4 regions of the Ruegeria sp. C12 genome follow, and region 1 is predicted to be linked to each of the others. Evidence: riboswitches for the same ligand, from Rfam matches in the RefSeq annotation. Region 1 holds a riboswitch; each other region holds the start of a gene.
The links. Region 1 has a riboswitch for cobalamin ahead of ACR0C9_RS10150 (hypothetical protein). Riboswitches for the same ligand answer to the same signal wherever they lie in the genome.
Positions count from the first base shown of each region.

Region 2: it holds a riboswitch for cobalamin, as region 1 does, so the genes downstream of both, ACR0C9_RS12295 (DUF1636 domain-containing protein) here and ACR0C9_RS10150 (hypothetical protein) in region 1, are expected to answer to the same signal.
Region 3: it holds a riboswitch for cobalamin, as region 1 does, so the genes downstream of both, ACR0C9_RS00550 (hypothetical protein) here and ACR0C9_RS10150 (hypothetical protein) in region 1, are expected to answer to the same signal.
Region 4: it holds a riboswitch for cobalamin, as region 1 does, so the genes downstream of both, ACR0C9_RS13205 (DUF1636 family protein) here and ACR0C9_RS10150 (hypothetical protein) in region 1, are expected to answer to the same signal.

Region 1 is NZ_JBQFSA010000004.1:182,453-190,188, reverse strand. It holds gene ACR0C9_RS10160 (DNA polymerase III subunit gamma/tau) at 1-671, opposite strand, end outside; gene ACR0C9_RS10155 (phosphatase domain-containing protein) at 812-1,324, shown strand; gene ACR0C9_RS10150 (hypothetical protein) at 1,316-1,723, opposite strand; cobalamin riboswitch at 1,812-2,032, opposite strand; gene ACR0C9_RS10145 (alpha/beta hydrolase family protein) at 2,191-3,048, shown strand; RNA gene ffs (signal recognition particle sRNA small type) at 3,078-3,176, opposite strand; gene ACR0C9_RS10135 (bifunctional 2',3'-cyclic-nucleotide 2'-phosphodiesterase/3'-nucleotidase) at 3,216-5,048, opposite strand; gene nudC (NAD(+) diphosphatase) at 5,276-6,259, shown strand; gene ACR0C9_RS10125 (SRPBCC family protein) at 6,293-6,760, shown strand; gene ACR0C9_RS10120 (prephenate dehydratase) at 6,821-7,654, opposite strand.
Region 2 is NZ_JBQFSA010000005.1:242,702-250,437, forward strand. It holds gene ACR0C9_RS12270 (hypothetical protein) at 1-15, opposite strand, end outside; gene ACR0C9_RS12275 (TolC family outer membrane protein) at 90-1,508, opposite strand; gene ACR0C9_RS12280 (protein-L-isoaspartate O-methyltransferase family protein) at 1,604-2,257, opposite strand; tRNA gene ACR0C9_RS12285 (tRNA-Cys) at 2,486-2,559, shown strand; gene ACR0C9_RS12290 (NAD(P)-dependent oxidoreductase) at 2,610-3,602, opposite strand; cobalamin riboswitch at 3,706-3,925, shown strand; gene ACR0C9_RS12295 (DUF1636 domain-containing protein) at 4,019-4,399, shown strand; gene cobW (cobalamin biosynthesis protein CobW) at 4,396-5,451, shown strand; gene cobN (cobaltochelatase subunit CobN) at 5,455-7,736, shown strand, end outside.
Region 3 is NZ_JBQFSA010000001.1:120,186-127,921, forward strand. It holds gene ACR0C9_RS00530 (TRAP transporter large permease) at 1-822, shown strand, start outside; gene ACR0C9_RS00535 (IclR family transcriptional regulator) at 834-1,613, shown strand; gene metH (methionine synthase) at 1,642-4,371, opposite strand; gene ACR0C9_RS00545 (homocysteine S-methyltransferase family protein) at 4,368-5,420, opposite strand; gene ACR0C9_RS00550 (hypothetical protein) at 5,635-5,934, opposite strand; cobalamin riboswitch at 6,057-6,268, opposite strand; gene ACR0C9_RS00555 (AbrB family transcriptional regulator) at 6,364-7,428, opposite strand; gene ACR0C9_RS00560 (hypothetical protein) at 7,648-7,736, opposite strand, start outside.
Region 4 is NZ_JBQFSA010000006.1:144,902-152,637, reverse strand. It holds gene ACR0C9_RS13225 (LacI family DNA-binding transcriptional regulator) at 5-1,018, shown strand; gene ACR0C9_RS13220 (iron ABC transporter permease) at 1,021-2,031, opposite strand; gene ACR0C9_RS13215 (ABC transporter substrate-binding protein) at 2,033-2,983, opposite strand; gene ACR0C9_RS13210 (ABC transporter ATP-binding protein) at 2,996-3,772, opposite strand; gene ACR0C9_RS13205 (DUF1636 family protein) at 3,769-4,125, opposite strand; cobalamin riboswitch at 4,225-4,428, opposite strand; gene ACR0C9_RS13200 (D-lyxose/D-mannose family sugar isomerase) at 4,488-5,153, opposite strand; gene ACR0C9_RS13195 (carbohydrate kinase family protein) at 5,172-6,098, opposite strand; gene ACR0C9_RS13190 (glucokinase) at 6,133-7,092, opposite strand; partial or broken gene ACR0C9_RS13185 (GH1 family beta-glucosidase) at 7,159-7,736, opposite strand, start outside.

The DNA.
Region 1 (7,736 bases):
GCGTCCTCGGCAATCTCGGCCCCTTCGGCGCTGGCGATCTTTTGCAGCAGACCGATCATATCTTCGGGCTCGATCCGGCGCAGGTCAAAGCGCTGGCAGCGGGACAGGACCGTGACCGGGACCTTGCGAATCTCGGTGGTGGCGAAGATGAACTTCACATGTTCGGGCGGCTCCTCCAGCGTCTTGAGCAGCGCGTTGAAGGCGCTGGTCGAGAGCATGTGAACCTCATCGATGATGTAAATCTTGTAGCGGGCCGAGGCGGCGCGGTAGCGGACGCTGTCGATGATTTCGCGAATATCATTGACGCCGGTACGGCTGGCGGCGTCCATCTCCATCACGTCGACATGGCGGCCTTCCATGATGGCCACGCAATGCTCGCACTGACCGCAGGGTTCGGTCGTGGGGCCACCAGCGCCGTCCGGCCCGATGCAGTTCATACCCTTGGCGATGATCCGCGCCGTGGTTGTCTTGCCGGTGCCGCGTATGCCGGTCATGACAAAGGCCTGGGCTATCCTGTCGGCTTCGAACGCATTTTTCAGCGTGCGCACCATCGCGTCCTGACCCACCAGATCAGCAAAGGTTTCCGGACGGTATTTGCGGGCGAGAACCTGATAGGCGGGGCTGTCTGTGTCGGTCATGTCTGCTCTGGCGGATTCGGGACGTCGTCGCAGCGTAGTGGTCGCTGCAGCCCGCGTCCACCGCGCGGTTGGCGAAATTTGGTTTGGAAAGACCCGAGATCGGCGTAAACTGGAATCTCAGTATTTTTGAAGCACATTTTAAAAGCAGGCTTGGGTTTGGGAGGAAATCTTTGATGTCGCAACTGGTCGTCTACGCGCTGCAAGTCGGAGGCGGAACACTTGCGCTGACCTCGATGCCGGGACGCGGCGGAGATTATGCGGGCGATCTGGATACAATCGCGGATTGGAAACCCGGTCTTGTGATCTCGATGACCACGGAAGTTGAGATGCTGCAGGACGGGGCCCGGACCTTTGGCAGTGACATTCAGGGCCGCGCCAGCCGATGGGTTCATTTGCCGGTCGAGGATTTTGGCGCCCCGCCGCGCGCCGTTCAGGATCGGTGGGGGTCGGTCAGCGCATCGGCGCGGCAGGCTTTGTCCGGCGGTGGCCGGGTGCTGGTGCATTGCCGGGGTGGGTGCGGGCGATCCGGTATGGTGGTCTTGCGCCTGATGCTGGAATGCGGGGAACCGGCAGACAAGGCGCTGGCCCGGTTGCGGGCCCTGCGCCCCTGCGCGGTGGAAACCGACGAGCAGATGGCATGGGCCACGAAAGCGACCCACGCACCTTTGGATGCGCGCTCAGGCTGATACCCGCGCCGGTTCCTGCACTGGTCTTGAAGGTCTCAGGGCCAAGACCTCAAGCATGGCGCAAGGCGTTCTTGGCAAGGCCCCGGACGGAAGGGCCGCGCATGTCTCGTTAAAAATCAGGTCGGCATAGGTATCCAGCGTTTGGATCGGCGTGTCCGCCTCGGTCCCGCAGAAGATGCGTATCTGTTCTGGTCCGGCGCGAAAGCGGGCCATGCACCCTTGCGCGCAATGCGTCAGGTCGCTGCTACCTTCGATTTCGAATCCTTCGCTGGTGACGTGGTCGGCCTTGTTCATTGCCTCGGCCAGCGCGCGTGCCATGCGCGCCATTGCGGGGCAGGGCCCGCCTGTGCGTTGGCAAATGGTCGCCACGTATTCGTGGGTTTTTGTCTTCCAGATCATCCTGCGCCCTCCGCGCGGCGGACGGGGGATGATACAGGTGAGACAGAAGAAACGCTGTCAGGACCTGCCCGGACACCCCGCCCGAGTTTCGGTTACGTTGATGATGGCAGGTCTCCTGACTTGCGGGTCGTTGCTTTGCCGACCTTCCCAGCCTTTCGGCCAGTGGCATTCCGGCATCGCTTACCGCTTACAGTTGCGGGGGCAGTCGCGGCCTTGGTTCGTTCCGGTTTGACCGGGCAGAACCGCACCGTGTTCCCTTTTCATCCCGACCCATTGTGTGGATCGGAAACCATCACACAACCGCTAGCGTCTGTTCGCGTTCTGAGTCAAGCGGGGTTTTGGGTGTCACGTACACATGCCTTGTGCCGGGCGACGTGTGGTCAAGTGGCAGCAGGGTTGACTCGGCTGCGGGTTGTTGTGCCTCTTGGGCAGGTAAACCGATTGGTTCAGAAAGGCCCGCAGGTTCGATGTTGGACACGCAGCAGCACGTGAAGATCGAGGATTTCCAGTTTCCCGCTGGCCCGGCGCAGCTGTCGGCGCGACTGTATCGGCCTTTTACTGATCCCGACACGGTGGTGGTTCTGAACGGGGCGACCGGTGTGCCGCGCGACTACTACCAGCACTTTGCCCGGTGGTTGGCTGCCGAGCGTGGCATGGCCTGCCTGACGTATGACTATCGCGATTTTGGTCACTCTGTTTCCGGCCCCATGCGCGACTCGCAGGTCACGATGTCGGACTGGGCGCTGATCGATATGCCCGCAGCACGGGCCGAGATGCGCCGAAGGTTTCCCGACGCCCGGCAGTGGAGCATTGGTCATTCCGTCGGCGGAATGCTGGGGCCGATTCAGCCGGATATCGACCAGATCGACCGGATGATCTGTGTCTGCTCGGGGTTGGTGACGCTGTCCGATCACCCATGGCCCTATCGGGGGTTGGCCTGGGCGTTCTGGCACGGGCATGTTCCGCTGCTTGTGAAAGCCCTGGGGTATCTGCCCGGCAAAGCCATTGGGTTCGGTGCCGATCTGCCGGGCTCTGTCTATTGGCAATGGCGCAGGTGGTGCACCGCGCCGCTGAATTATGTGCCAGAGATCGGAAAGGATTTGCCACCGGCGCGCTGGTCGGATCTGGGTGTTCCGGTGGATCTGTTCACCAGCGACGACGATCAGACCGTCCCGCCAAAAGCCGTATGGCGTCTGGCGGATCTGTATGGGCCGGGCGCGCGGCGGCACCTGTTGTCGCCCAAGGAATTCGGAGTGAAAGAGATCGGCCATATCGGCGCATTTGCCCGCCGGAATTCGGCAATCTGGCCCCAGTTGGTTGCCTGATTGTGCTGATGAGCGGATACATGGGGGAAAGGTGAGAGGTTGGACATCGACCCAAGCGGGGCTCGTTGTGGCTGCTTCCTTCCGGACCTGACCAGGTTGGCGAGGCGCTCGCCCGCGCCAACCTCTCAGCGCTTGATATAGGGAAGCCTGGGGAAAATGACAACCCGTCAGAGTGTCAGCCGGATGCGTTCGAACCCCTGCGGGTCCGGGTCCAGAACGATAGGGTCGTAGTTCTGCAACTCTGACAGGTATTTCAGCGCGCCGGGCCCTGTACTGAGGATTGACTGAACCCCGGCCTGCGGCGCGAACGAAAACGGATAAACCGCCTGAGACAGCGGGTCGGCGGGCAGGTACCCGGTCAGATAATCGCGTAGGATTCGCTTGATATCTATTGCAGGCAGGTTGATCGGCTCTGCCGTTTCCACAAACGGGAAATGCCCGCCACCATTGGCGCGGTAATTGTTGAGCGCGACCACAAAATCCTGATTGGGGTCAAGCGTAGACCCGTCAATTCTGGCCTGCCGGATGCGGCGGTGAGAATTGTCGATCAACTGCCCCTGAGCGTCAAACCGGGCCGGGTAGGACGGGTCGATCTGGTAGGTCAGGCCAAAGAGAAGGTCGAAATTGTACCCAACCCGACCGGGGTCGATCAGATCGGTCTCGGCGTCGCGACGCATGGTGTTGAAAAGACCCGCCGACATCTCAAGCCAGTCCAGCACCTGAGCGCCGCTGACCTTCACCGCCCTCAGTTCGTTCGGAAAGACGTAAAGGTCCGCAATGTGGCGCAAACAAACCTCGCCCGCCGGGACATCGGTGTAATAGCGCGGCCCGGACCGACCGCCGCATTTATAGGGCGAAACGGCGGACAACATGGGCAAATTGGCCAGTGCGGTGCCGGACAGATAGGGGCGCAAGGCGGCGGCCTGCGCCGAGGCCACCAATGCCAGCCCCCGATCAACGGCGCAAAAGCTGAAAAAGCTGTGCATCGGTTTTGCGATTCGCGCCACCGGCTCGGCCATCTTGGTGCGGGTTCGGGCGTGCACGGGTGCAAAAAGCCGGACCATGTCGGGGTCCTCTGGCGTTTCAGGGGCGGAGTTGTTTTGGCGAAGCGGTCTCAACCCGACCTGCTGGTCGGTGATTTGCCACCCGAGATCGGCAGAGTGGGACAGGTTCAGATCAATCACGCCCAGATGATTTCCTGCGGACCCGGGCATGACAACCGGTTTGCCATGGACCAATCCGGCCTCAGGGTCGACATGGGCCAGCCCCCGGTGGTCGTTGCCGGGAAGGGTCAGATGCGTGTGCCCGGCCACTAGGGCGTCAATGCCGTCAATGGCGGCCAGTGGGATCACGGCATTCTCCAGCCCCGGTGCTTCCTGATCCTGACCGAGGCCGGAATGGGCCAGCGCGATGACCAGATCACACCCCGCCGATTTCAGGGTCTGCACGGTGCGTCGCGCCGCGCTCAGACAGTCCTCGACCGCGATGTCATCGCCCAGATGATGCGCTTCCCATTGCGTGGTCTGAGGGGGCAGAACCGACAACACGCCCACGCGGATGGGAATGTCTTGCCCGTTTCGCGAAATCGATCGGTCAAGCACCGCATGGTCCTGCCAGCGTTGCGAAACCCCCGACCGGCGGCGCATATTGCTGCACAGGACAGGACATGGAGCCTGATCAAGCACAGTGTCCAGCACCGCCAGCCCAAAGCCGAAATCGTGATTTCCAAGCCCGACGGCGTCATAATGCAGGGCCGCAAACCCTTGCATCATTGGATGGCCGTCAGGGTCCTGTGCCGCCTGATCGCCCAGCGGCGTGCCCTGAAGCGCATCGCCATTGTCGAACAGCAAAACAAGCGCGCCGTCTGCTTCTGCTCTCGCCGTGCGGATCAGACTGGCGGTTCGCGTGAATCCAATCGTGGGGTCCGGCTGATCCGAGTAATAGTCGAAACCGGTCAGATTCATGTGCAGATCAGTTGTCGCGAGGATACGAATATGCACATCCGAACTTTCAGTTTGACCCGGTCTAAAAGGTCCAGTTTTCACTCTTGAATTCTACTATTGGATGCTGGTGCTAAATCAAAATCAACAATTGGTAGACTTAATGCCAATGTTTCCAGGCCTGTGCAAGCATTGCCTCTGGCCGCGCATGGCCCGGCACCGCGAAAGGCCATTGCAACGCCGGGGCAGTCATGGCAGCCCTGTCAGCAAAGCCGAAGGGGCAGGTGATGATAAATGCAGAACAGGTGACTTTCGGTGGCGCGGGTCTGAACCGTGCGGCCCATATTCGGGGCGACGCCGAGAAGTTGTCACAAGCACAAGGCGATCCGGCAGCCAGATGTGTTCTGCTGTGGCGCGGTAAACTGCTGGTGCAGGGTGACAGGCTGGATCGGTTGGCTTTGCAGCCCATGTCTCATCCCCTGATCACACGTGGACCCGGAGGGATTGTTTCTGCCCCGATCTTTCTGGGGCTGGATGCTTCAGATGCCCCTTTGTTTGCGCTGGATATTTCGAACTGGGCCGCCGAAGGGCTGGACCTGACCGGTGTTGGCGCGTTTGTCGACCGGACCGAACAGCAACATCCCGACCTGCCCGAAGGCCATGTCTTTGCCGAGCTGCGCCGGATCATGACCCGCCTGTCGCCCCTTGATGCCGAACTGGCGGCGACGGCCAAGGCGGTAATCGGCTGGCATGAAACGCATAAATTCTGCGCCAAATGCGGCGCGCCCAGTGAAATCTCGCAGGCCGGGTGGCAGCGCAGTTGCCCGACCTGCGGCGCGCAGCATTTTCCGCGTACGGATCCGGTTGTCATTATGCTGATCACCCATGGTGACGCGGTGCTGATGGGCCGCTCGCCCGGCTGGCCCGAGGGGATGTATTCGCTGCTGGCTGGGTTTGTCGAACCGGGCGAAACGCTTGAGGCCGCCGTACGGCGCGAGGTGATGGAGGAGGCAGGCGTGCCGGTCGGTGCGGTCTCGTACCTGTCCAGCCAGCCCTGGCCGTTCCCGGCCTCGCTGATGTTCGGCTGCGCGGGCGAGGCGCTGTCGCGTGACATCGTGATCGATCCGGTCGAGATTGAAGACGCGATGTGGGTCAGCAAAACGGAAATAATGCAGGCTTTCGCAGGCGAGCATCCAACCCTGCTGCCCGCTCGAAAAGGGGCCATCGCGCATTTTCTGTTGCAAAACTGGCTTGCGGACACGCTGGACTAAGGAAAAACTGGACAAAAGGCAGCAAAGGCAGACATGCAGTTTTCAGCGCGCGAAGATATCGAAGCCCCGATCAATTCGGTATTCGAAATGGTTGCCGATTTCGAACGGTTCGAGCGTATGGCCATGCGGCGCGGCATCGATGTTCGGCGCACGACCCAAGACGCCCCGGTCGAGGCCGGGACCACCTGGGAGACCGAGTTCAAACTGCGCGGCAAACCGCGTCAGATGTCGGTGGTGATGACCGATTGCGACCGCCCCGCGCAAATGCGGTTCGAAGCCAACAGCAAAGGTATGAGCGGCATCACCACGGTTGATTTTCTGGCCCTGTCACAACGCAGAACCCGCCTGAGCGTTGAAATGTCGCTCAGCGCCAAATCCCTGCCCGCCCGGCTGTTGCTGCAATCGATGAAGCTGGGTCAGGCCCGGTTCCGCAAACAGTTTCAGATCCGCTTGGGCGAGTTTGCCCGCGAGTTGGAGCAGCGCCACAAGCACGGGGCTTAGGGCGCGGTTCGCGGTTCCGGCGGTCAGAATTCAATTCATCCCGACCGTGACAACCCCGCATCAACCGCGCGGTTGCGCTGCCGGGTAGACGCCCAGGATCTCGACATTGGTTGTAAAGTGCTCAAGCTCGTCCATGGCCAGTTGCACGTTCCGGTCGTCCGGGTGCCCGACGATGTCTGCGTAGAACTGCGTCGCCGTGAACGAGCCATCCAGCATGTAGCTTTCCAGCTTGGTCATGTTGATGCCGTTGGTGGCAAAGCCGCCCATGGCCTTGTACAGCGCGGCCGGGATGTTGCGCACCTGAAACACGAAGCTGGTGATCATCTCATGCGCCCCCCGGCGAGACAGGTCGGCCTGGCGGGACATCAGCAAAAAGCGCGTGGTGTTGTCGCCGTGATCCTCGATATGGCGGGCCAAGACGTTCAGGCCGTAAATCTCTCCGGCCAGTTCGCTGGCCAGCGCGGCGGAATGAATGTCACCGGCCTCGGACACTTCGCGCGCGGCACGTGCGTTATCGGGGCTGACGCGTCCGCGAATGTCGTGTTCACGCAGGAACCCTGCACATTGGGGCAGCAGCACAAGATGCGAGTGCGCCTCGGTGATGTCTTCCAGTTTTGCACCCGGCACAGCGAGCAGGTTGATATGAACCCGAACAAACGCCTCTTCGATGATATGCAGACCGCTGTGCGGCAACAGCCGGTGAATATCGGCCACCCGCCCGTAGGTCGTGTTTTCCACCGGCAGCATCGCCAGATCAGCCTCGCCCGAGCGGACCGATTCGATCACATCCTCGAAGGTGCGGCAGGGCAGAGCCTCCATTTCCGGGCGCGCGTTGCGGCAGGCCTCGTGACTGTAGGCGCCGGGTTCGCCTTGAAAAGCAATGCGATTGGTCATTTGGTCGATTCCGTGCAACAAGTTCCAGAATTGGGCGTTTCGTCGCGGTGTCTATACCTTGCCTCTCGTCAGGGGAAGCCTT
Region 2 (7,736 bases), on a different contig from region 1:
GACATTGTCCGTCATTTTGCTCTACCGCTCTTTCCTCAGGCCCGAGTGTAGCCAATCCTGTCAGAGCGAACAACAGATAGTATTGCCCGTCAGTCCCGACGCAACGCTTTGAGGACGCGATCCAGGTCTTTGCTCTGTTTGCTGACCTGTGCAGGGGCTTTCTTGACCAGATTATAATACAGCGTCGGGTCATAGATCTGCACCGCCAGACCCAGACGTTCCGCCGTCAACAGGCCCTGAGCCTGCAACAGCTGATAGGCAGCGCGCGAACGCTCGGTGCGCGAGGCGACCTCGTTCAGCTGCGCATCCAGCAAATCCTGCTGCGCGTTCAGAACGTCCAGCGTGGTCCGTGCGCCCAGGGTTGCCTCTTCGCGAATCCCGTCAAAGGCGACCTGCGAGGCGCGTACCTGCTCGGTCGATGCCCGCAGGCTGGCCGAGGCGGCCTGAAAGTTTGCATAGGCTTCGGACACGCCCTGCGTGATGTCCTTTTGCACGTTCAGAAGGTTCGCGCGCGACGCATCGCGGGTGGCCATCGCCCGGCGCACCGATGCCGCCAGACGTCCGCCGGCATAGATCGGCTGGTTGAAGTTCAGCGAGACACTCGCATTTTCGGTGTCATCGTCATTATCATAGCTTTCCGTAATGCCCGCATCTGCATTCAGCGTGACATTCGGCCCCAGATTCGCCCGCTGCTGCTGCACCTGCAAATCAAGCGCACGCACTTCGTGCTGGGCCGCAAGAATGGCCGGATGGTTGCGGCGCGCGAACGAAATCGCCTCTGACTCGGACCGGGGCAGTGACGGAAGGCTGGGCTGACCAGCGGTCGCCCCCGGTAGTTTGCCGACGGCATTTACATATTCCGCCTGCGCCGTGCTCAGGTTACCGCGTGCAACTGCCAGATCGGCCTGGGAACTGGCCAGCTGTGCCTCGGACAGGGCGACGTCCGTGCGCGTGACTTCACCCACTTCGAAACGGTCCCGCGAGGCCCGAAGTTCCTCGGCCGACACATCGACGTCATTCACCTGAATCTGCACGGTTTCTTCCTGCAGAACGACGTTGAGATAAGCGTTTGCTGCGCGGAACAGAATGGCCTGCTCGACATCGATCAGGCTTTGGCGCGTGGACAACACGATTTCCTGCGCGGATTGCTTACCGAGAATCGAGAACCCGCCATCATAGATCAACTGGGCCAGCGTGAGGCCGGTAAAGAATGTCGAAGGCTCGTTCCGGACCACTATACCGCTAGTCGTTGTCCGCGTGTAATCCTGCGAAACGCGCACTGTCCAGTTGATGATCGGACGCAGCGCGGACACCGCAATGGCAACATCTTCATCAGCGGCACGCAACAGCGCGCGGTTCTGTTCAAGAAGACCGCTGGTGTTATACGCCCCGATAAAGGCATCGGTCAGGTTGTCCGCCCATGCCAGGCGTACAGGCATAACGCTAAGGGCAAGACCAGCGGTCACCGCCAAGGCCCTGACCAGCTTACCAGTTGCCGTTCCACGCATCACCAAATCCTCTCAAATCAAAATTACACTGCCCTGCGGGAAGTTTGCGTTGCCGTTTTCAACTAATCAAGGTGGCAGAAAAAACCACCGCCCGACTATAGCGAAAATGCACACTCGACTGAAAAACTGTCCAGTGTCGGCGCACTGGCGTTGAAAGCGTCGCGCCAGCTGACCCGGTCACCAGCCTTGCGCCCGATCCGAACGACGCCCAGACCATCCTGCACAAACAGACAGGCGATGCGCCCGTTGTCTTTCAACTGACCCAGCAGAGCGTCCGGCACCTGCTGCACGCCGCCCTGTATCATGATCACGTCGTAAGGCCCGTGTTCCTCGGCCCCTTGCTCCAGCGGGCCCACATGCACCACGGCATTGTCTGCATCCGCCTCGGTCAGGGCATCCTGCGCTTCTGCGGCCAGCGCCTCATCGCTTTCAACAGCAACCACCAGTTCAGCCATGCGCGCGGCAACGGCGGTGGAATACCCCAGCCCCGGCGCGATATCCAGAACCGCCTCATCTTTGCAAATATTCACAGCGTCCAGCATCTTGGCCAGAGTCCGAGGCTCCAGCATGCTGCGCCCGTCCCCCAGATCGATTATGCCTTCAACATAGGCGGCCTCGCGCTGCGCATCCGGCACAAAATTTTCACGCGGGACGGTCAGCATGGCATCGATGATCGGGAATTTCGTGACATCAGAGGGCCGAATCTGCGTATCGACCATAGTGCGGCGTCGGGTTGCGAAATCTGTCATTTGATCTCTCGTCTGAATTCCCACGTTTTTTTGGCTTTTGCCACATCCCGCAGCAACCGGCAACGGCCCTGTTGCCACAGCCCGGCCCGTGCGACAGGTTTGTGATCCGGCCCAGATCAGCATTTCCCGCCTCAGGCGCCAAAATTACACGCAATCCTCTGGACGCCCCATAAGAAAGCTGCTAAAACGCCTGTCACACCACGGCAAGTATTTGATTTTACTTGAAAAGGCGAGTTGGCGGAGTGGTGACGCAGCGGATTGCAAATCCGTGTACACCGGTTCGATTCCGGTACTCGCCTCCACTTCCTTCAATACCTTCACCTCGCGACGCAAAGACGAAAGCGCGCCCCTCTTAGGAATCGCGCCCCGCCGGGATAACCTCATAACCCGGTTCTTCAGGTTCATCGTCCTGCATTTCAGGTGGAAAGCCGGGCGCGCGGATGTCGAGGCCGGTGGCGTCTTCCAGGCGTTTGATGATGTTGGGCGACAGTTCGCGTTCGCCGTAGCGTGCGATGCCGTCCTCGAAGATCTTGATCATGATCGGGTTGATCTCAAGCGGGACACCCGCGCGGTCGGCGACGTCCTGAAACAGGCCGATATCCTTTTTGACAAGGTCCATGGTAAAGGAAATATCGCGCGAGCCGTTCAGGATGACCTGGCTTTCGGTCTCATGCACAAATGAGGTGCCAGACGAGATCTTGATCGCCTCATAGGTCGTGTTCAGGTCCATCCCGGCGGCTTTGGCGGTCACCAGCGCTTCGGCGCAGGTGATCAGGTTGGCGGTGGCCAGATAGTTGGTCAGAACTTTCAGAACCGAGGCCGAGCCGAGATCGCCGGTATGCAACACCCGACGGCCCATCGTTGTCAGGAAGGGCAGGATTCGCTCAAAAGTATCCCGGTCGCAACCCGCGAAGATCGAGATATTGCCGGTTGCCGCCCGGTGGCATCCGCCGGAAACGGGGCAATCAACCGCCGCCCCGCCCCGTTCGATGACCATGGCACCCAGCCGCTTGGCCTCGGCCTCGTCGGTGGTGGACATTTCCATCCAAATTTTGCCGGGGCCGACCTCGGGCAACATCTCCTGCATCACCGCGTCCGAGGCGGCAGGCGATGGCAGGCAGGTGATCACCGCGTCGCAATCGTGCATCAGCTGGGCCGGGCTTTCGGCGGCCTTTGCGCCCTTTTCGACGAATTCTGCCACCAGGTCTGCATTGAGGTCATGGACCGTCAGGTCGATCCCGTTGCGCAGCAATGAGCCCGAGAGTTTTCCGCCCACATTTCCAAGTCCGATGAACCCAACTTTCATTATTCGCGTCTCCCTGCGTGTTTTCCGGTATGCGACCATGTCGCGGGCACCGCGTCATGCCGCCCAGCGACGCTGGCAGGTCGCTTTTCATCCTAGCCACGCGATGGTGGTCGCATCGCGCTTGACAACCTGCCCGCACGTGCCGCATGTCCCTGTCGTTGGTGTCGGCGACAGCCGATGAAAAGGGAATGCGTCAACGGTTTATCCGCCAAACGCAGCCGCCCCCGCGACCGTGACCGGAGAGGGTGCCCAATGCCACTGGCCTGCCAGGCCGGGAAGGCGGGACATCCGACAGAGGAGCCAGACGAACCGGGCCTCTGACATCCGCAAGCCGGGAGACCTGCCAGCACCCGAAGTTGAAACCGGGCGGGGTGTTCCGGTGTCGGGTCCATGTGCATCGCGTGGCCCGCATGAAACCCCGTCCCCCGCGAAGAGGATTTGGGGGGATGAGAGACATGACCGAGACTGCGCCGGTCGAGCTGCTGGTCTGCACCACGTGCCGCCGTGGTCTGCCCATCGAGGATGACGATCAACGCCCCGGCACATTGCTGCACAAAGCGCTGGAACAGGCGGACCTGCCCGAGGGCGTCACGCTGAAAGCCGTCGAATGCCTGTCGAACTGCGATCAGGGCTGTTCCATCGTGCTGCGCGGCGGGCCGGATCGCTGGACCTTTGTCTATGAGAACCTCAATGAGGCCGATCACGTTGACGTCATCGTCGATGGTGCGACCAAGTATCTGGCCACCGAGGACGGCCTGGTCAAATGGCGCGAGCGCCCCGAACATTTCCGCAAGAACTGCGCCTCGCGCATTCCCCCGATTGGAGCCCTGAAATGAGCAACCTCGAAAAACTCCCCGTCACTGTGATCACCGGCTTTCTGGGTTCGGGCAAAACGACGCTGGTCAAGCATCTGATGCAGAACCCACAAGGCAAGCGGCTGGCCGTGGTGGTCAACGAATTTGGCGATGTGGGCGTTGATGGCGACATCCTGAAATCCTGCGCGATCCCGGATTGCCCGGCGGAAAACATCATGGAACTGGCCAATGGCTGCATCTGCTGCACCGTGGCCGATGACTTCATCCCCACCATTGAGGCGCTGATGGCGCTGGAACCGCGCCCGGATCACATCCTGATCGAAACCTCGGGCCTCGCCCTGCCAAAACCGCTGCTAAAGGCGTTCGACTGGCCCGATATCCGGTCGAAAATCACCGTGGACGGCGTGATCGCTCTGGCCGATGCCGAGGCTGTGGCCGCCGGTCGCTTCGCGCCGAATGTCGAGGCGGTGGACGCCCAGCGTCTGGCCGATGACTCGATCGACCACGAAACGCCCCTGTCGGAGGTGTTCGAGGATCAGATCTCCTGCGCCGACATCATCCTGCTGACCAAACCCGATCTGGCCGGTCCCGAAGGTGTGGCGAAAGCCAAAGAGGTCATCGCCGCCGAAGCCCCCCGCCCCCTGCCCGTGGTCGAAGTGGCCGAAGGCGCGGTGGACGTGCGCGTCGTGCTGGGCCTTGAGGCCGCCGCCGAGGATGACATGGACGCGCGCCCGTCACATCACGACGGCCACCACGACCACGAGCATGACGATTTCGAAAGCATCATCGTCGAGCTGCCGGAACAGACCGACCCGGCGGAACTGGTCGCCAAGATCGAACGTCTGGCGAATGAGCTGAACATCCTGCGCGTCAAGGGCTATGCCGCCGTTCAGGGCAAACCCATGCGTCTGCTGGTGCAGGCCGTTGGTGCCCGCGTGCGTCACCAGTATGACCGCCCGTGGGAGCCCGGCGAGGACCGTCGCTCACGTCTGGTCGTGATTGCCGAGCATGACGACATCAAAGAGGCCGCGATCCGCGATATCCTCGTGGGTGTGACCGAGGCTGCCGAGTAAACCATGCACGTCGTCTTCCGCGAAAGCCACGGGTTAGAGGAAACCGAGACCCCGACCGATCTGGGCCAGAGCCCGGCGGATCTGGTGGTGCTGTCGTTCTCGGACAGTGACCTCGGCGCCTTTGCGGCGGGCTGGCATCGCGGTGGCGGCCCCGAGGGGCGGATGCCGACGATGCGGCTGGCGAACCTCACGGCGCTCAAGCACCCTCTGTCGGTCGATACCTATGTGGAACAGACGCTGGAGGGCGCAAAGGGTATACTGATCCGCCTGATCGGCGGTGTGCCCTACTGGTCCTACGGGTTGCAACAGGTTCTGGCACTGGCGCAGGCCAAGGGCATCGCGCTGGCGGTCCTGCCTGCGGACGGGCGCGAGGATACGCGGCTGGATGACTATTCCACTCTGCCCATCTCGACCCTGCGGCGATTGGCGCATCTGTGCGACACCGGCGGAGAGGTCGCGGCGCAGGCCGCCCTGGCGCAAATGGCGCTGGCGGCGGGGCTTTATGCCGGGCCGGTGATGGGGGCCAAGACGTTGCCCGAATGCGGCGCGTGGTGCCCGGATCGCGGCGTGATCCCGGTGGATGCCGCCTTCACGGGCGATGCAAAACGCATCCTTGTGACCTTCTACCGGGCCTATCTGACCTCAGCCGACACCGCTCCTGTCGCGGCTCTGATCCGCAGCCTCCGCGCGCGGGGTTTTGAGGCGGTGGGCCTGTTCGCTCCGTCTCTGAAAGCGCCCGCAGCAGCCGATTGGCTGCGTGAGCAGGTCGTGGCGCTGGCCCCGTCGGCCATCATCAACGCCACCTCATTCTCGGGCAAAGGCGCGTCGGGCACCTCGCCTCTGGACGCCGCCAACGTGCCGGTATTTCAGGTCGCGCTGGCCACCTCGCGCCGCAAGGCATGGGCCGAGGCGGAACGCGGGCTATCCCCCGCCGACCTCGCCATGCATGTGGTACTGCCCGAAGTGGACGGGCGGATTTCAGCGGGCATCGCCTCGTTCAAGGAACCGGGCAAGCGCGACCCGCATCTGGAATATTCCCGTTTCGCCCACCGGGCCGAGCCCGAGCGGATCGAAGCGATCATCGACCGCGTGTCAGGCTGGCTTAACCTGCACGACAAACCCAAAGCCGATCAGACGCCTGCGCTGGTGCTGTCCAGCTATCCCGGCAAGGACTGGCAGATGGCCCATGCGGTAGGCCTCGACGCGCTGACCTCGGCCGAGGCGATGCTGTCCGATCTGCAAGGCGCAGGCTATGACACCACCCCTGCCGAGCCGATTGCCGATGCGCTGCCGGATGCCCGGATTTCATGGCCGCTGCAGGACTACCTGACCGCATTGGCCGAATTGCCCGAAACCCTGCGCAGTGATCTGCAATCCGTCTGGGGCAAGCCCGAAGATGACCCGGCCTGCGCCGATGGAGCCTTCCATTTCACCGCCCTGCGACGCGGCAAGGCCCTGATCGCACTGCAACCGGAACGCGGCTCGCCCGAGCTGCGCGATGACGATTACCACGACCTCTCGCGCACTCCGCGCCACGGCTATGTGGCGTTTTACCTGTGGCTGCGCCAAGGGCTGGGTGCGGATGCGCTGATCCATATCGGCGCGCATGGCACGCTGGAATGGCTGCCCGGCAAATCCGTCGCCCTGTCCGCCGATTGCTGGCCCGAGGCGCTGATCCGCGATCTGCCGGTCATCTACCCGTTCATTGTCAACGACCCCGGCGAGGCCGCGCAGGCCAAACGCCGGATCGGGGCCGTCACGCTGGGCCATATCCCGCCCGCGCTCAAGGAAAGCGGTACGCCGGATCGGATGGTGCGGCTGGAATCTCTGCTGGACGAGTTTTCAAACGCCGATGGGCTGGACCCCAAGCGCCGCGACCGCCTGCAAGAGGATATCCGGGATGAGGCGCAGGCCATCGGGCTGGAAAGCGACCTGGACCTCGATCAGGCCACCTGTACCGCCGAGGCGATTACCCGCATCGACCGCTTTGTCTGTGACATCAAGGAAAGCCAGTTCGGCGACGGGCTGCATGTCTTTGGCCGGGTGCCCGACGTGACCGGCAATTTCGACCCCGCGCCCTCGGCCCATGCCGAACGCACCGCTTTGCTGGACGCATTGGCGGGCAAACGGATCGAGGCTGGCCCTTCGGGTTCCCCCTATCGGGGTCGGTCGGATGTGCTGCCCACCGGGCGCAACCTCTACACCACCGATCCACGGTCCGTGCCCACGCGTGCCGCCTATACCCAAGGGGTCAAACTGGCCGAGGAACTGGTGCGGAGGCATTT
Region 3 (7,736 bases), on a different contig from region 1:
CTGCCCGGCGCGCTGATGGTGTTCGGGATGCAATTCGCCTGCTGGATCATCTGCCGCATGAATGGCTGGGGCCACCTGATCCCGCTACAACTGAACCGCGTTCTGAAAACCGCGTTCGGTGCATGGCTTGGCTTCTTCGCCATCGGGCTTGTGCTGTGGGGCATCTATACGGGCAAATTCTCACCCACCGAGGCGGCGGGCGTGACCGTGGGCTTCTGTGTCATCGCGGGTCTGGTCAGCTATCCGATCAACCGCATCATGGGCGCGCGGAATGACATTCCACCCACCGAAAAGACCTTTGCCGAGATGTTCGTGGTCGAAGGCTTCACGATCCCGGAAATCCCGTCAATTGTGATCCGCTCGGCCCAGATCACCGGCATCCTTGCGCCGCTGATCGCGATTTCAGTGGTGATGCAGCAAATCCTGTCTCTGCTGGGGGCACAGGAAACCATCGGGAACTTCGTGACCTCGATGGGTGGCTACCATGCAGTTCTGTTTACCTCGATGGTGATTGTCTTCTTCTCGGGCATGGTGCTGGAAAGCCTGCCGGTGACCATCATCCTTGCGCCAATCCTTGCGCCGATTGCGGCATCGGTGGGTATCGATCCGATCCACTTCTCGGTGATCTTTCTGGTCGGCGCGTCCATCGGGTTCATTACGCCTCCTTACGGGTTGAACCTGTATGTGGCGTCGGGCGTGACCGGCGTGCCCTATTTCCGGCTTCTGCGCTATACGGTTCCCTATCTGGTAGCACTGCTGTCGGTCTGGATTCTGGTTTCGCTGGTGCCCGATCTGGCCTTGATCCTGCTGCCAAATAACTAGACTGTTGCGGGATGACCGAAGCGGACACAAAAGACAAAGACACCCAGATTCCCACGAACCTGCGCCTGCTGCTGATCCTGGAAGAGGTGGCACGGCGCGGGGTCGCCGTCAAACCCTCGGACCTGATCGACGCATTGGGTCTGGCAAAACCCACGATACATCGCCTGCTGCAAACAGCCGAGGCCGGGGGGTTTCTTCAGCGTGATCTGGATGGTCGGTCTTATGGTCCCGGTCCGCGTTTGCGCCAGCTGTCGCTGAATACAGTGTCGTCCGAACATCTTCGCACGGCCCGTTTGGCCATTATTCGCGGCGTCGCGGATGAAATCGGTGAAACCTGCAATCTGGCGATCCCGGATCGCGAGGGGATGATCTATCTGGACCGGGTCGAGACGAAATGGCCGCTGAGAATTCAGTTGCCGATCGGAACACAAGTCCCGTTTCACTGCACCGCCAGTGGCAAGATGTATTTGTCGACCCTGCGCCCGAGCACTTTGGATGGGTTTCTTTCCGCAGGTAACCTCAGCCCGAATACCGATCGCACGATAACGAAGCCCCAGGCCCTGCGGGCCGAGATAACCCGCGTCGCACAGAACGGGTTTTCGACAGATGATGAGGAGTTCATGCCCGGTATGACGGCCATCGCGGTCCCGGTCATAGACAAGAACAACAGGCTGGCCGCCACTCTGTCCGTTCATGCGCCGACGCAGCGCCATGATCTGAACAGTTTGAAGAAATTTCTTGCCTTGCTACAGGACGGTGCGCGCAAACTGTCGGGTTTGCTGACCTCGTAGCCCGGCGATTGACTGACAACATATTACCTTACGCGGCTGCCTTGCGCGATGCCTTGGCCGGGACGTAGTTGAGCACCGGGGCCAGCCAGCGTTCGGCCTCTTCCACGGTCATTCGTTTTCTCTGGGCGTAGTCCTCGACCTGATCGCGTTCCACTTTGCCAACGCCAAAATAATAGCTGTCCGGGTGCCCGATATAGAGCCCGGAGACAGATGAGCCGGGCCACATCGCCATGCTTTCGGTCAGCGTCACTCCGGTCGCGGCCTCGGCGTCCAGCAGGCTGAACAGCGTGCGCTTTTCGGTGTGATCGGGTTGGGCCGGATAGCCCGGCGCGGGGCGGATACCGGCATAAGGTACGCTGATCAGGGCCTGTGGGTCGAAGTCTTCACCCTTTGCGTAACCCCAAAATTCACGACGGACCCTTTCATGCAGCATCTCGGCCATGGCTTCGGCGATCCGGTCGGCCAGAGCCTTGACGAGGATCGCGCCGTAATTGTCGTTAGCCTTGTCCAGCCGCTCGGCGATGTCGGAGTCCTCCGGTCCTGCCGTGACGACAAAGCCACCGACATGGTCCGCACTATGGCCTTCCGGGGCGACAAAATCCGACAACGCGACATTCGGGCGATCACCGCGTTTCACGGTCTGCTGGCGCAGCGTGTGCAGGGTGGCCAGAGTTTCAGCGCGATCCGGGCCGGTATACAGCCGGATGTCATCGCCGACCGCGTTGGCAGGCCAGAATCCAACAACCCCTCGGGGTGTGAACCAGCGCTCTGCGATAATCTGTTCCAGCATTGCCTGCGCATCGGCAAAAAGCGCCCGCGCCGCCGCGCCCTGTTTTTCATCTTCAAGAATTCCGGGATAGACACCGCGCATTTCCCAGGTCTGGAAGAAGGGCGTCCAGTCGATATAGCGCGCAATTTCGGCCAGATCCCAATCGGGCAGCACGCGCGCGCCGGTGAAGGACGGAGCAATGGGCTCGTAATCATCCCAATCCAGCTTCAGCGCATTCGCCCGCGCCTTGGCCAAAAGCAGGCGGTTCTTGGCGCGTTCGCCGCGCTCGTGCTTGTCGGCCACATCCGCATATTCGGCCTGAATCCCGGCGACATAATCGGGCTTCTGCGTCGGGCTCAGCAATGCGCCGACAACCCCGACAGCGCGGCTGGCATCGGTGACATAGACCGCCTGCCCATGCGTGTAACGCGGCGCGATCTTGACCGCTGTGTGCACCCGCGACGTGGTTGCGCCGCCGATCAGCAGCGGAATATCGAACGCTTCGCGCTCCATCTCCGAGGCCAGATGCACCATCTCGTCCAGCGACGGCGTGATCAGCCCGGACAGGCCGATAATGTCCACATTTTCCTCGCGCGCGACTTGCAGGATCTTCTGCGGCGGGACCATGACGCCCAGATCCACGATCTCATAATTGTTGCAGGCCAGAACCACGCCGACGATATTCTTGCCGATATCGTGCACGTCCCCCTTCACGGTCGCCATCAGCACCTTGCCCGCAGATTGCCGGCCCTCACCGCCATTCCGGCGCTTTTCTTCCTCCATATAGGGCAGCAACACGGCCACGGCCTGCTTCATCACGCGGGCCGATTTCACCACTTGCGGCAGGAACATCTTGCCCGCGCCGAACAGATCGCCGACCACGTTCATCCCGGCCATCAGAGGGCCCTCGATGACATGCAAAGGCCGTTCCGCATCGGCGCGCGCGGCCTCGGTGTCTTCTTCGATGAACTCGGTGATGCCGTTGACCAGCGCATGCTCCAGCCGTTTCTCGACCGGCCAGTCGCGCCAGGCCAGGTCGCGGGTTTTCTCCTCGCGCTTGTCGCCACGGAAATGTTCGGCGATGTCCAGCAGGTTCTCGGTCGCGGTGCCGCCGGATTTCGGCTGGCGATTCAGGACCACATCCTCGCACGCTTCGCGCAGGTCTGGGTCGATCTGGTCATAAACGGCCAACTGGCCCGCGTTGACGATGCCCATATCCATCCCGGCCTGAATGGCATGATACAGGAACACCGCATGCATCGCCTCGCGCACCGGCTCGTTGCCGCGAAAGCTGAAAGACAGGTTCGACACGCCGCCCGACACATGTGCATGGGGCAGGTTCTGCCTTATCCAGCGGGTCGCCTCGATGAAATCCACGCCGTAATTGTCGTGGTCTTCGATCCCGGTGGCGACGGCAAAGATGTTGGGGTCAAAGATGATGTCTTCGGGTGGGAACCCCATATCCTCGACCAGAATGCGATAAGCGCGGGCGCAAATCTCGGTCTTGCGTTCGAACGTATCGGCCTGACCGGCCTCGTCAAAGGCCATGACCACCACGGCGGCACCATAGGCCAGACACAGACCCGCGTGATGGCGAAACGCCTCTTCTCCCTCTTTCAGGCTGATCGAGTTCACCACCGGCTTGCCCTGCACGCACTGCAGCCCGGCCTCGATCACCTCCCATTTCGAGCTGTCGATCATGATTGGCACGCGGGCGATATCGGGCTCGGACGCGACAAGGTTCAGGTATTCGACCATCGCCTGTTTGCTGTCGATCAGCCCTTCATCCATGTTGATGTCGATGATCTGAGCGCCGTTTTCCACTTGATCCCGCGCAACGTCCAGCGCGGCGGCATAGTCGCGGTTCACGATCAGCTTGCGAAACCGGGCCGAGCCGGTGACGTTGGTCCGCTCACCCACATTCACAAAGGGGATGTCGGGCGTCAGGACAAAGGGTTCCAGCCCCGAGAGGCGCAGGTGAGGGGTCATGCCGGTACCTTTCTGGGGGCAAAGGGCGCAACCGCTTCGGCAATCGCGCGGATATGGTCGGGCGTGGTGCCGCAGCAACCGCCGACCACGTTGACGATGCCATCGCGGGCAAACTCTTCGACCTGAGCGGCGGTCTGGTCCGGTGTTTCGTCATACTGGCCGAACTCATTCGGCAGGCCTGCGTTGGGGTAGGCGCAGGTCAGGGCGGTCGCCACGCCCGAAATCTCGGCCATATGCGGGCGCATGGATGCAGCGCCAAGGGCGCAGTTCAGCCCGACGGTGAAAGGGCGCGCATGGGCGACCGAGTGCCAGAAGGCGGTGGGTGTCTGGCCAGAAAGCGTCCGGCCCGAGGCATCGGTGATCGTGCCCGAGATCATCAACGGCAGGCGACGTCCGGCCTTGGCGAAACTCTCGAACGCCGCAAAAATCGCCGCCTTGGCGTTCAGCGTGTCAAAGATCGTCTCGATCAGGATCAGGTCGGAACCGCCCTCGATCAGCCCTTCGATCTGCTGGCCATAGGCTGTGCGCAGATCATCGAAACTGACGGCACGGTATCCGGGATCGTTCACATCCGGGCTGATCGAGGCCGTCCGGTTCGTCGGACCCACAGCCCCGGCCACAAACCGGGGTTTGCCGTCCTCAGCCGTGGCCCGGTCCGCCGCGCGCCGCGCCACCTGCGCGCCTGCGACGTTCAGATCATGCACCGCAGCCTCCAGCCCGTAATCGGCTTGCGCGATGGTGGTTGAGGAAAAAGTGTTGGTTTCAAGGATATCCGCCCCGGCCATTGCGAACTCGTATTGAATGTCCTCAACTGCCTGCGGCTGGGTCAGCACCAACAGGTCGTTGTTGCCCTGTTGCGGAAGGTCCGGGTGATAATGATGCCGACAACCGGGGCCATGGATGTGACCGTTGGCGGTAAAATCCTCTTCGGTCATGTTCAGCGCCTGGATCATTGTGCCCATGGCCCCGTCAAGGATCAGGATGCGCTGGGCAGCCAATGCGCGCAGCGTCGCGAGCGCGGGTGTGTCGGGCAAGGTAAAGTCAAGCATTCGCGGTATCCAATCGGCTGTGTGGGCCGAAGGTATAGCGCGTTGGCATTATGAGGTGAAATGATTGTTATTCGACTAAATTATGAGTTTGCGTCATAATGTGTCTTGTTCGTCGCGCATATCCAACGAAATCACCAATAAGCAGTCAAAGCATTGCCCGGCCAAAATCGTCCAAAATGCGGGCGGTGGCACAGGCTGAATTGCCCGCATGAGGTCACAAGGCGGCGCGGCGCGCGCGATGGCCCCCTCGGCGCTGTTTTGCGGGCAGGGCCAGGAACAATGGTTCCAGGGGCATCTGCATGGATCGGGCCAGCAGGTCGCAGAACACAGCGATGGCGGGAGAAGTCTCGGCAAACGGTTTGGCCTTGGCCAAAGCAATCCGCGCCTGCGCGTGGTAGTTTGCCGAACCGGGCAGGCCGCCCAGCCATTGCATATAGCCCATCTGCCCCAGCTCTTGCGCGCGCTGCGGTGGCACGTGGCCGGTATCCAGTTGGGAAATGGTCAGGTCAAGCATAACGACGCCCTCCGCGCTTTTGGGCGGCTTGTGTGGGTCATCAACAGTGGTGTCTGGCCAGTGCGGTCCATCTCTTGTCGCTCCGTCCACGGGCACCCCGCCCGAGTTAAGGTGACTGCGGCACATATGCGCCGGAGATGGCAGGTCTCCTGACTTGCGGTTCTTCGCTGTCCCCGTCCTTCCCGGACAACCCAAGCGGGGTCATCCAGTGGTCTGTCGGGGGTCGCTCGCCGCTTACAGTTGCGGGGGCAGTTGCGGCTTTGGGCGTTTGCCCGCACCGCATTCCCTTTTCAGCCGACTCAGAGCGTCGGACACCATCGGCAGCACAGTCTCATAAGGCCAAAGCTGTGTCTACTGGTGCCAGCAAAGCACGCAGCGTCGGATTGCAACCCGGCAGGAATTGAACCCAAATCAAACTGCGAAACCCTTCTAATCCCGAGAGCCGGACCAGCGCACCAGAAGACTGGCCGCGATGGGCGCGCCGATGATCACCAGAACGATCCGTGTCAGATGGTGGGTAATGACAAACCCGAGATCCGCGCCCGAGACGATGGCCAAGACCGTCATTTCAGCCTGCCCGCCGGGGGCAAAGGCGAGGAAGGCCTCGATCGGTTGCCCGAACCCCAACGTGGTCACAAGGGCCGTGAAGGCTGCCGCAAGTATGGCCAGCACAACAACATAGGCGCAGCCCGCCGCCACAACTTTGCGCAGCTCGACCCATGTGACACCGATAAATTTCACGCCGATGGTGCAGCCGATAAAGAATTGCGCGACAAGGATCGCCTCGCGCGGTGGGCGGGTGTGGATGAAATCGCCCAGTGACAAGGCCGCAGTCAGGATCATTGGGCCCAGAATGGACGCTCCGAACAGGCCGATCCGCTCACCGCCTTTCCAGCCGACAATGGCGGCGACGACCATCAGCGCCAGTTCGTGCAAGGGCAGGTCGCGGGCGGGTTCGCCAATGGGGTTGGTCAGGTCAGCGTCGTAGAACAGGGTCAGGAACATCGGGGCGAGCGTCACGATGATCAGCACGCGCGTGCCATGGATCAGGGACAGGGCGCGCGGATTGGCACCGGCCTCGGTGCCGAAGATGATCATGTCTTGCAACCCGCCGGGCATGGCTGCGTAGAAAGCCGTTTTGTCGTCAAAGCCCCAGACTTTGCGAAAGAACGGCACCCCGACCAAAGCGATCAACAGGATGAAGGGCGGGATCAGAGCAATTGACGCTGCCATTTGCGGCAGTTGGCCAAACAGGTCCGGCGTGATCGAAGCCCCCACCGCCACGCCCAGGATAGTGCGCGCCGCGACCGAGATCTGCCCGAACCCTTCCATCGGCGTATGCGCCAGTGCCGCAATCAGGCAGGCGGTCATGGGGCCGAATAGAAATGGCAGGGGCAGGCCCAGCATCCAGAATACGACCGTTCCCAGCACGGCAAGGCCGAAGGTGATGGCCCGCCTTACGGGGCGGCTTGGTGATGTGGCTTGGACGGACAAATTTCAGGTCCGAAGTCATGGGATCAATTGTATCCAATGGTATACAAATGGGCGCGGTTTGCAAGACCACGGCACTGACCATTCAGAATGCCCGAGTGAAGAACGGCCTGTGATGCAGCTTGGCGCTATCAGCGTGTGTTGGATGAAATCCAGGAACGAGGTCTCGAAATCAAGGCGAGTGTCACTGAATTCGTTTCAACCCCACCAATCCAACAGGGCTTACGTGGGTGCCGACCCGCCAAACGCCGCCTGATAAGCCTTGTTGCTTTTCGCCCATTCGATCAGTTCCTCACCCGCTTCCATCGCGG
Region 4 (7,736 bases), on a different contig from region 1:
GAGCGTGGTTCAGGATCGTGACAAACCCGCCGAAAGGCGCCGCAGGGTCACTGCGCAGGCCGTCGCGGACGCGGCTGGGGTGTCTCGATCGGCCGTTTCCCGCGCCTTTACACCCGGCGCATATCTTGATGAAAATAAAAGAAAAATAATCGAAGATATGGCCGAGCGTATGGGCTATCAGCCAAACGCTTTGGCCGCCGGTCTGAAGGACGGACGCTCGCACCTTGTGGCGGTGTTTGTCGGCAATATGCGCAGCGATTTTGATTCCGAATTTGTGCGTGCTTTGGTCGGTAAACTGAACGCTTTGAACAAATGGCCGATTCTCATCGACGGTGGGGATCAGCGTGCAGAAGACGCGATCGAGCAGGTTTTGCGCTATCCGCTGGATGCTTTGATCCTTCGCGGGGGCAGTATGCCTCAGGCGCTGGTCAAACGATGCAGCAAGCTGGGCGTGCCGATGATTTCTGCCGGGCGCATTGTGCAGGCGCCAGGGGTCGACAACGTGTGCTGCCGCAATGCCCAAGGCACGCGACTTGCGACTGAGGCGTTGATCCGGAAAGGTCGGACACGGTTTGGATTTCTGGGTGGCGCGCCCAGTTTCTCATCCTCGGCCGAGCGCAGGGCGGGTGTGATCGAGGTGCTGGAACGCGCGGGCCTTGGACTGGTGGCGGAAGAGACCGGAGATTTCACGGTCGAGACCGGGCGGGACATCGCGCTGACCTTGCTGGGACAGCACAGGCTGGACGCGCTGATCTGCGCCAATGATGCCAGCGCAATCGGGGCGCTGACAGCGGCGCGCGAGATGGGTCTGGACGTTCCAAACGCGCTGTCGCTGGTCGGGTTCGACGACATCGAAATGGCCAGATGGCCGATCTTCAACCTGAGCACGGTCAACAACCCGATTGCTGAGGCTGTCGATCAGGTCATTGCGCTGCTGGAACGCAGGCTGGCCGATCCCGCCAAAACCAGCGAGACGATCATGGTCGATCCCTATTTCGTGCCACGCGGCACGCACTAGGCTTAGTCGTTGCGGGCGGATTTGAACAGGTACAGGAAGACGAACAGTGATCCGATGGATGTGGTGACGATGCCGACGGGAAGTTCCTGCGGGGCCAGCAGCAAGCGCGACAGGATGTCGGAGAGCGTCAGCAGGATCGCACCCACGATGGCCGAGGTTACCAACAGATTGCGGTGCAGTGTTCCGGCAATGCCTCGGGCGATGTGAGGGACCATCAGGCCGACAAAGCCAATGACGCCCGCGACCGAGACAAAGCTTGCCGTGGCCAGAGCCGCAACAAAGAACATCCGAAACCTCAGGCCCTGAACCGGGATACCCAGCGTAGCAGCAGTGAAATCCCCGGTCAGCAGCGCGTCCAGCCAGCGGCTGCGGTAGAGTGAATAGCCCAGGATCATCGCAAGCCCGATCAGGACAAGGGGAAAGGTCTCCCACCGCGCGAGGCCAAGACCGCCCAGCATCCAGAAGATCACCGAATGCGCGGCACGACTGTCGCCGGAAAAAATCAGATAGTTGGTGATGGCAGAAAACAGGAACGAGACCGCAAGCCCTGCAAGGATCAGCTTTTCCGGCGCGCTTGTGCGCAAGCCCTGAACCAGCGCGAGAACGATGCCTGACGCGATCAAGCCGCCACAGAAGGCAGCAAGCGGCAGGGTCCAGATGCCAAGCACGTCCCCGGTTACCGTGATGACCAGAACCGCCCCGGCGGCTGCGCCCGAAGACAGGCCAAACAGAAACGGGTCGGCCAGATCGTTGCGCGTGGTCGTTTGCAGCACCACGCCGACCACACCCAGACCAGCGCCAATGACCGCCGCGAATAGGGCGCGGGGCAGGCGCAGGTCGAACACGATCCGATGCAGGGGGGACATCTCGCCTTCGGTCAATCCGGTGCCCAGCATGATCGCTGTGCCTACGTCTGCGACAGGAATGGATGTCGTGCCATAGACAACGGACAGCAGCAAAAGGGCGGTCAGAATGACCGCCCCCAGCAGGACCGCACGCCCCGTTTGAGCCATTTTAGTTGAGCTCCGGGTGCATGGCCGAAACCATCTTTTCGATGGCGTCGATATTTGCCGGTCCCGGTGTCAGCTCTTCATAGCGCAGACCGATCCAGCGTTCGTTCTTGACGGCATCGGTCAGGGACATGGCCGGATGCTCCTGCAGGAACTTGAACGTGTCTTCGGCACCGTTCCCGGTCTGATAGTCCAGTAGGACCAGAAATTCGGGGTTTGCGGCGGCCACTGCTTCCCATGAGGTGCGACCCCAGCTGGTGTCCATGTCATGGGTGACGCTGACACCGCCCGCAGCCTCGATCATGGCGTCTGGAATGGCGAATTTACCGGCGGTAAAGGGCGCATCGGCGGGACCGTCCAGCAGGAAGACGCGGGGTTTCGGCAGGTCTGCGGTTTTGGATTCGATGGCCGCCAGCTGGTCTTTCCAGCCCGAAACCAACGCTTCGGCCTTGTCTTCCACATGCATCACCTTGCCCAGACGCAGCACGTCATCGAACAGAAGGTCCATGCTGGCTTCGGGGCGGTCCTTGTTCAGGTGAACGCAGCTTTCGGTCAGGACCATGGTTTTGATGCCAAAGGGTTCCAGCGTGTCGGGGGTGACTTCGCCACCCGGCTGCATGCCGTAATACCAACCGGCAAAGAACATATCCGGCTCGACCGCGACCAGATTTTCGACGGTGGGGTATTTGGGCGCCAGTTCCGGGATGTCACCGCGTTTTGCATCGAAATCCGGGCTGGTCTTGTACCAGCCGGTAATGCCGGTCAGGCCGACAATCTTGTCCTGCAAACCCAGCGCAAAGGCCATGTCGGTCATGTTCATGTCGTGCACGACAATCCGCTCGGGCGTGCCGTCGAACACCAGTGGTTCTCCGCAATTGTCGACGGTCACTTCATGTGCCGCCGCACCACTCGCGAGGCCCGAAACAAGGACTACGGACCAGAATTTCTGCATCATCAAATTCTCCTGTTAAGATGACAGCTTTCGTTTTCGGATATCCAGCGCCGGGATCACGCGCCCTTCGTGCTGGAAACACAGGTAGTCAACGCCAAACGTATCGCGCACACGCTCGGGTGTTAGAACTTCGGGAACCGGGCCGAAGCCGGTCATGCGGGTTGCCTTCATCAAAGCGACATGGGTGGCGAATTCGGGGATCATGACCAGATCGTGCACGATCATCACAACCGTCACGCCCAGTTCGGCCACCAGCGACAGCATGTGGCCCTTGGCGTCGGGGTCGAGGTGGTTTGTCGGCTCGTCCAGAAACAAAAGCGATGGCCTTTGCGCCAGAGCCCGTGCGATATGCGCCCGCTGACGTTCCCCGCCGGACAGACGTTGCATCGGTTTATCGGCCAGCGGGACCAGTTCGGTGATCTCAAGCACCCGCTCAAGATCGGCCTTATGATCCTCGGCGGACCGGTCGGCCTGAATCGGGATTTGCCCAAGGGCCACATAGTCGCGCAGTTTCAACCGGCCGTCAGGCAGTTCCTGCTGCCCGACCACGGCGATGGTGCGTGCCCGTTCCGGGGCGGACAATTGACGCAGGCTTTGCCCCTTGATCGTCACATCGCCCAGGGCCAGACGTTCAAGGCCGCAAAGCAGGTTCAACAGCGTGGTTTTCCCGGCCCCGTTTGGCCCGGCAACGGCCAGGATCGACCCCTCATCCAACGAGAAGGAGACATCCTGTAGCAACACATCCCCGTTCAGGGCGTAGTATTCCAGACCTTTGGCAACCAGAAAACTCATGCCTCACCCTTCGATGACAGGCGCGGCAGACGCGCCAGAGTTTTGTAAAGCAGGGCAGGGGGCCGGTCGGTTGCGCTGGTCCAGCCGTCGTCACTGTCGCGGAACTGACGGGCAAAGGCGGCAATCGCGTCCAGATCGGCTGGGCTTTGGATATCGCCGAACAGATACTGCGCCTTGCCTTCGGCTTGCAGCCCAACGGTCATGGGGCGTTCGCACCCTGCCATGCAGGCAATCAACCGGGTCGCAAACTCCGGTGGTAGGGTTGCGTCCAAACTGGCCTTGGCTGCCTTGGCTTCGATTTCACCCTGACAGGTCGAACAGATCAGGACGAAGTGGTCAGCTTGGGATGACATGGCTGTCCCCGCTGCGGAAACCGCGCGAAAAGAAGACGCCACGCCCGCAGGCGAAAAATTGAGCCATCAAATCCTCCTTCCAGGACGCCCCGCCCCGGGTTGGTTGCACAGGTGATGGCAGGTCTCCTGACTTGCGGGTCGTGGCTTGGCCAACCTTCCCGACCTGTTCAGGCCAGTGGTGATTTGGCGTCGCTCTGCGCTTACAGTTGCGGGGGCAGTCACGGATTTGGCCGCAGGGCCGCACCGTATTCCCATTTTCATCCCGCAGGCATCGCTACGGGAACCATCGCTGGTCAGCTAGTCTGTCGCGGATTTAATTGTCAAGCGTTCTGGCCGAGATTTTGGCGACGCGGACTGAGTGTTTAGTAGTCCGCAACCAGCAAAAATTCCGGCGCTGCGTCCTCTTCAATGGTCGCGAACCGGGGGATCGGTTGCTCGAACACATTGTCCGTGCGGTCGTCATTGACGGTTGAGACTTCACCGATCAGACAATCGCCACGCTCGGCCCAGAAGGCATGCCAGATACCGGGCATCAGGGTAACGCTTTCGCCGGGTTTCAAGCGCAGCAATTCGCCGGGCGTGATGGTCACGTCGCAGCCATCGCTGGGCACAACAACCGGATTGTCGCGATCAATGCCGCCTTCGGGGTCTGAGGCGTAGATCTCCATCACCAGATCACCGCCACCCCGGTTGATGATGTCCTCGGCCTTGATGATATGGCGGTGCATCGGAGACAATTGTTTGTCGCGCGAAATCAGCAGTTTCTCGGCATAGAGCATACCGCGACCCTGGTTCAGATCATTCACGTCGCCATTGCGCAGGGTGAACAGGAACAGGCCCAGCTCATCAAACTTGCCCTGACCGTAATCGGTAATGTCCCAGCCCAACCCTCGGGCGCGGATCGTGTCGGCCTTTGCGCTGCGCATCTGATCAGGGGACCAGTCGGCGAAGGGCGGCAGGACCGCGCCGAAGGATTTGATGAAGGCCTGCGCCTCGGTCTTGATGTCGTTGATGTCGGATCGTTTCATGTCGCTTCCCTCGTGGGATCAAAGCTCATGCGCCCAGGGCGGATTTGCCCCGGCGCGGGATACGGTGACGGCGGCGACATCGGCGCCCAGGGACAAAGCCGCGCGCAGGCTATCAGGTGTCAAGGCGCGCAGGCCCTCTTTGCTCAGGTGCCCGGCGCGGTGGAGTTCGGCCAAAACGCCCGCGTTGAACGTATCGCCGGCGCCCACAGTATCGATAACCTGCACCGGTTTGACCGCCACCGAGGTCTCGGACCCGTCCGCCAGATAGCCTGTCGCCCCCTGACTGCCGCGTGTCACAATCACCACGGACGGCCCGGCCTTCAGCAACAAGGGCACCTTCTCGGCATGGGTTTCCGGCCCGGGAATGATCCAATCCAGATCCTCGTCCGAAACCTTGACGATATCGGCCTGCGCGATCATGCGATTCAGGCGGGTGCGATAGCGGGTCTGGTCCTTGATGAACCCCGGCCGGATATTTGGGTCCAGCATCACCGCGCGGTCGCCGCCATGACGGTCGAGCAGCGCGGCATAGGCATCGGCACAGGGTTCACAGGCCAGACTGATCCCCCCCAGATACAGGGTCGAGGTCGCCAGCAATTGCTGCGGCACATCCTCGGGCTGCAACATTCGCCCCGCCGTGTTTTCATCAACAAAATTGTACGAGGCATGCCCATCCACCAGCTTCACAAAAGCCAAAGTGGTCGGGCGGTCGCTGACAATCACATGCGAGGTGTCCACATGGCTTGCCTTCAGCGTGTCCGCCAATTGCGCGCCAAACATATCCGAGGACAGGCCCGTCAGCATCCCCACCGGCGCGCCCAAGCGCCCCAGCGCGATGGCCGTGTTGAAAATTGCGCCGCCGGAATGGGGCACATAGCCCTGCGCGCCCGAATTGGTCGGTTCGGCGATCATGTCGATCAGGGCTTCGCCACAACACAGGATCATCCCGCGGTCCTTCTTTGGAAATGGTCACACGGTTTTACCGCATGAGCGCATTTTTACAGAAGTTGTTAGCGCCAACAATGCCAAATTCGACCTGTTCCGAGATATAAAGGTTCATCCCTTGCCGCAAATCGCTGAATCGCCCGCCTTGATTGAAGGCATCCAGAAAGCACTCGCCAAACAGCCAGCGGTTCTTCTCCGCCACACCGCCCACCAGAAACACGCCGCCCCGGGGGATCAAGGTGACGGACAGATCACCCAGCAGAGCGCCCAGATGGGTCGTGAACATCTCTGCCGCTTTGATGGCATGCGCATCCGATCCGTTGCGGGCGCCGTCAAGAATGTCCTTTGCCGACAGGTGAGGGGTGTCTGTCTGACCAGCCGCAATCGCGATGGACCGGTAGAGGACAGGCAGACCCGTGCCGCTCAGGAACATTTCAGCTTCAAGCGTCAGGTTGTCGCCAAAGAAACAGTCCGGCGCGATGTGGCGGGCAGCTTCGAAAATATCAACCTCGTCCCGGTGGCGCGGGGAGACACCGACATGACCGCCTTCGCCCGAGGCTGTGTGGTAATGTCCTTCCGAATACAACAGCGCCCCGACGCCCAGACCGGTCCCGGGGCCGACGACCAGACGGGTGCCGGTTGGCGGTGTAGGGTCGCCCTGCAGCACGGCCACATCGGCCTTCGTTGCCTCGGCCACGGACCATGCCGCAGCGGTGAAGTCGTTGATCACATAGGTATGCCGCGCACCTGTGGCCTTGGCTAACTCGGCCTCGGACAGGTCCAGATGGGCGTTTGTCAGTTGGATGACGCCATCCCGAACCGGGCCTGCACCTGCGGCGACAACGGCCTGAGGGTCGGTGCCGACGTCATCACGCAGGCTGTGGAACGCCTCCAGCAGGTCGGGCAGAGTCCCTGTCGGATGCTTGCGCAGATCCGTCAGCTCTCCGTTTGTGATGACCCCAAGCCGGGTGTTGGTGCCGCCGATATCTGCCACAAGGTTCCAATGCGCATGCACCGCACCTGCCGGTTGTGCCAGGGGCACCGCAACGGGTTCACCTTGCGCCAGCGCCGATTTCAGCGCGTTAAACGAGGCTTTGGGTCTGCGCTCCAGCGTGTCGAAATCCACATCGACCAACCCGAACCGCTTTTCATAGCCGAACGCCCATTCGTAATTGTCCAGCAGCGACCAGATGAAATACCCCTTGACCGGAACGCCCTGTTCCAGCGCAGTCTGCACCGCCGTAAGATGCTGATTCAAATACTCTATCCGGTCGTCATCCTGCTGCCGCTCGGGGCTGGCCATGCCGTTTTCGGTGACATAGATCGGCAGGTCCCCTGTGTAATCCCGCGCCGTGCGGGTCAGAAAACGGGAAAGGGCCGTCGGCTCGATCTCCCACCCCATCTGCGTTTTTGGCAGCGGGCCGGGCATCTCTTTCAGGCTGGGCCATGCGGTGTCGGACGGGGCGATCAGCTTGCGGGTGTAATAGTTCAGCCCACACCAATCGACTGGCGTTCCGATCGTTTCGAAATCGTCCTGCCAACCGGTTGGCAAGTGCTTTTCCAACCCGTCCAGCACATTCTGCGGGTAGGCTTTTTTGAAGACGCCACCCAGGAAGAACCGGTTGTAAATCCCATCAT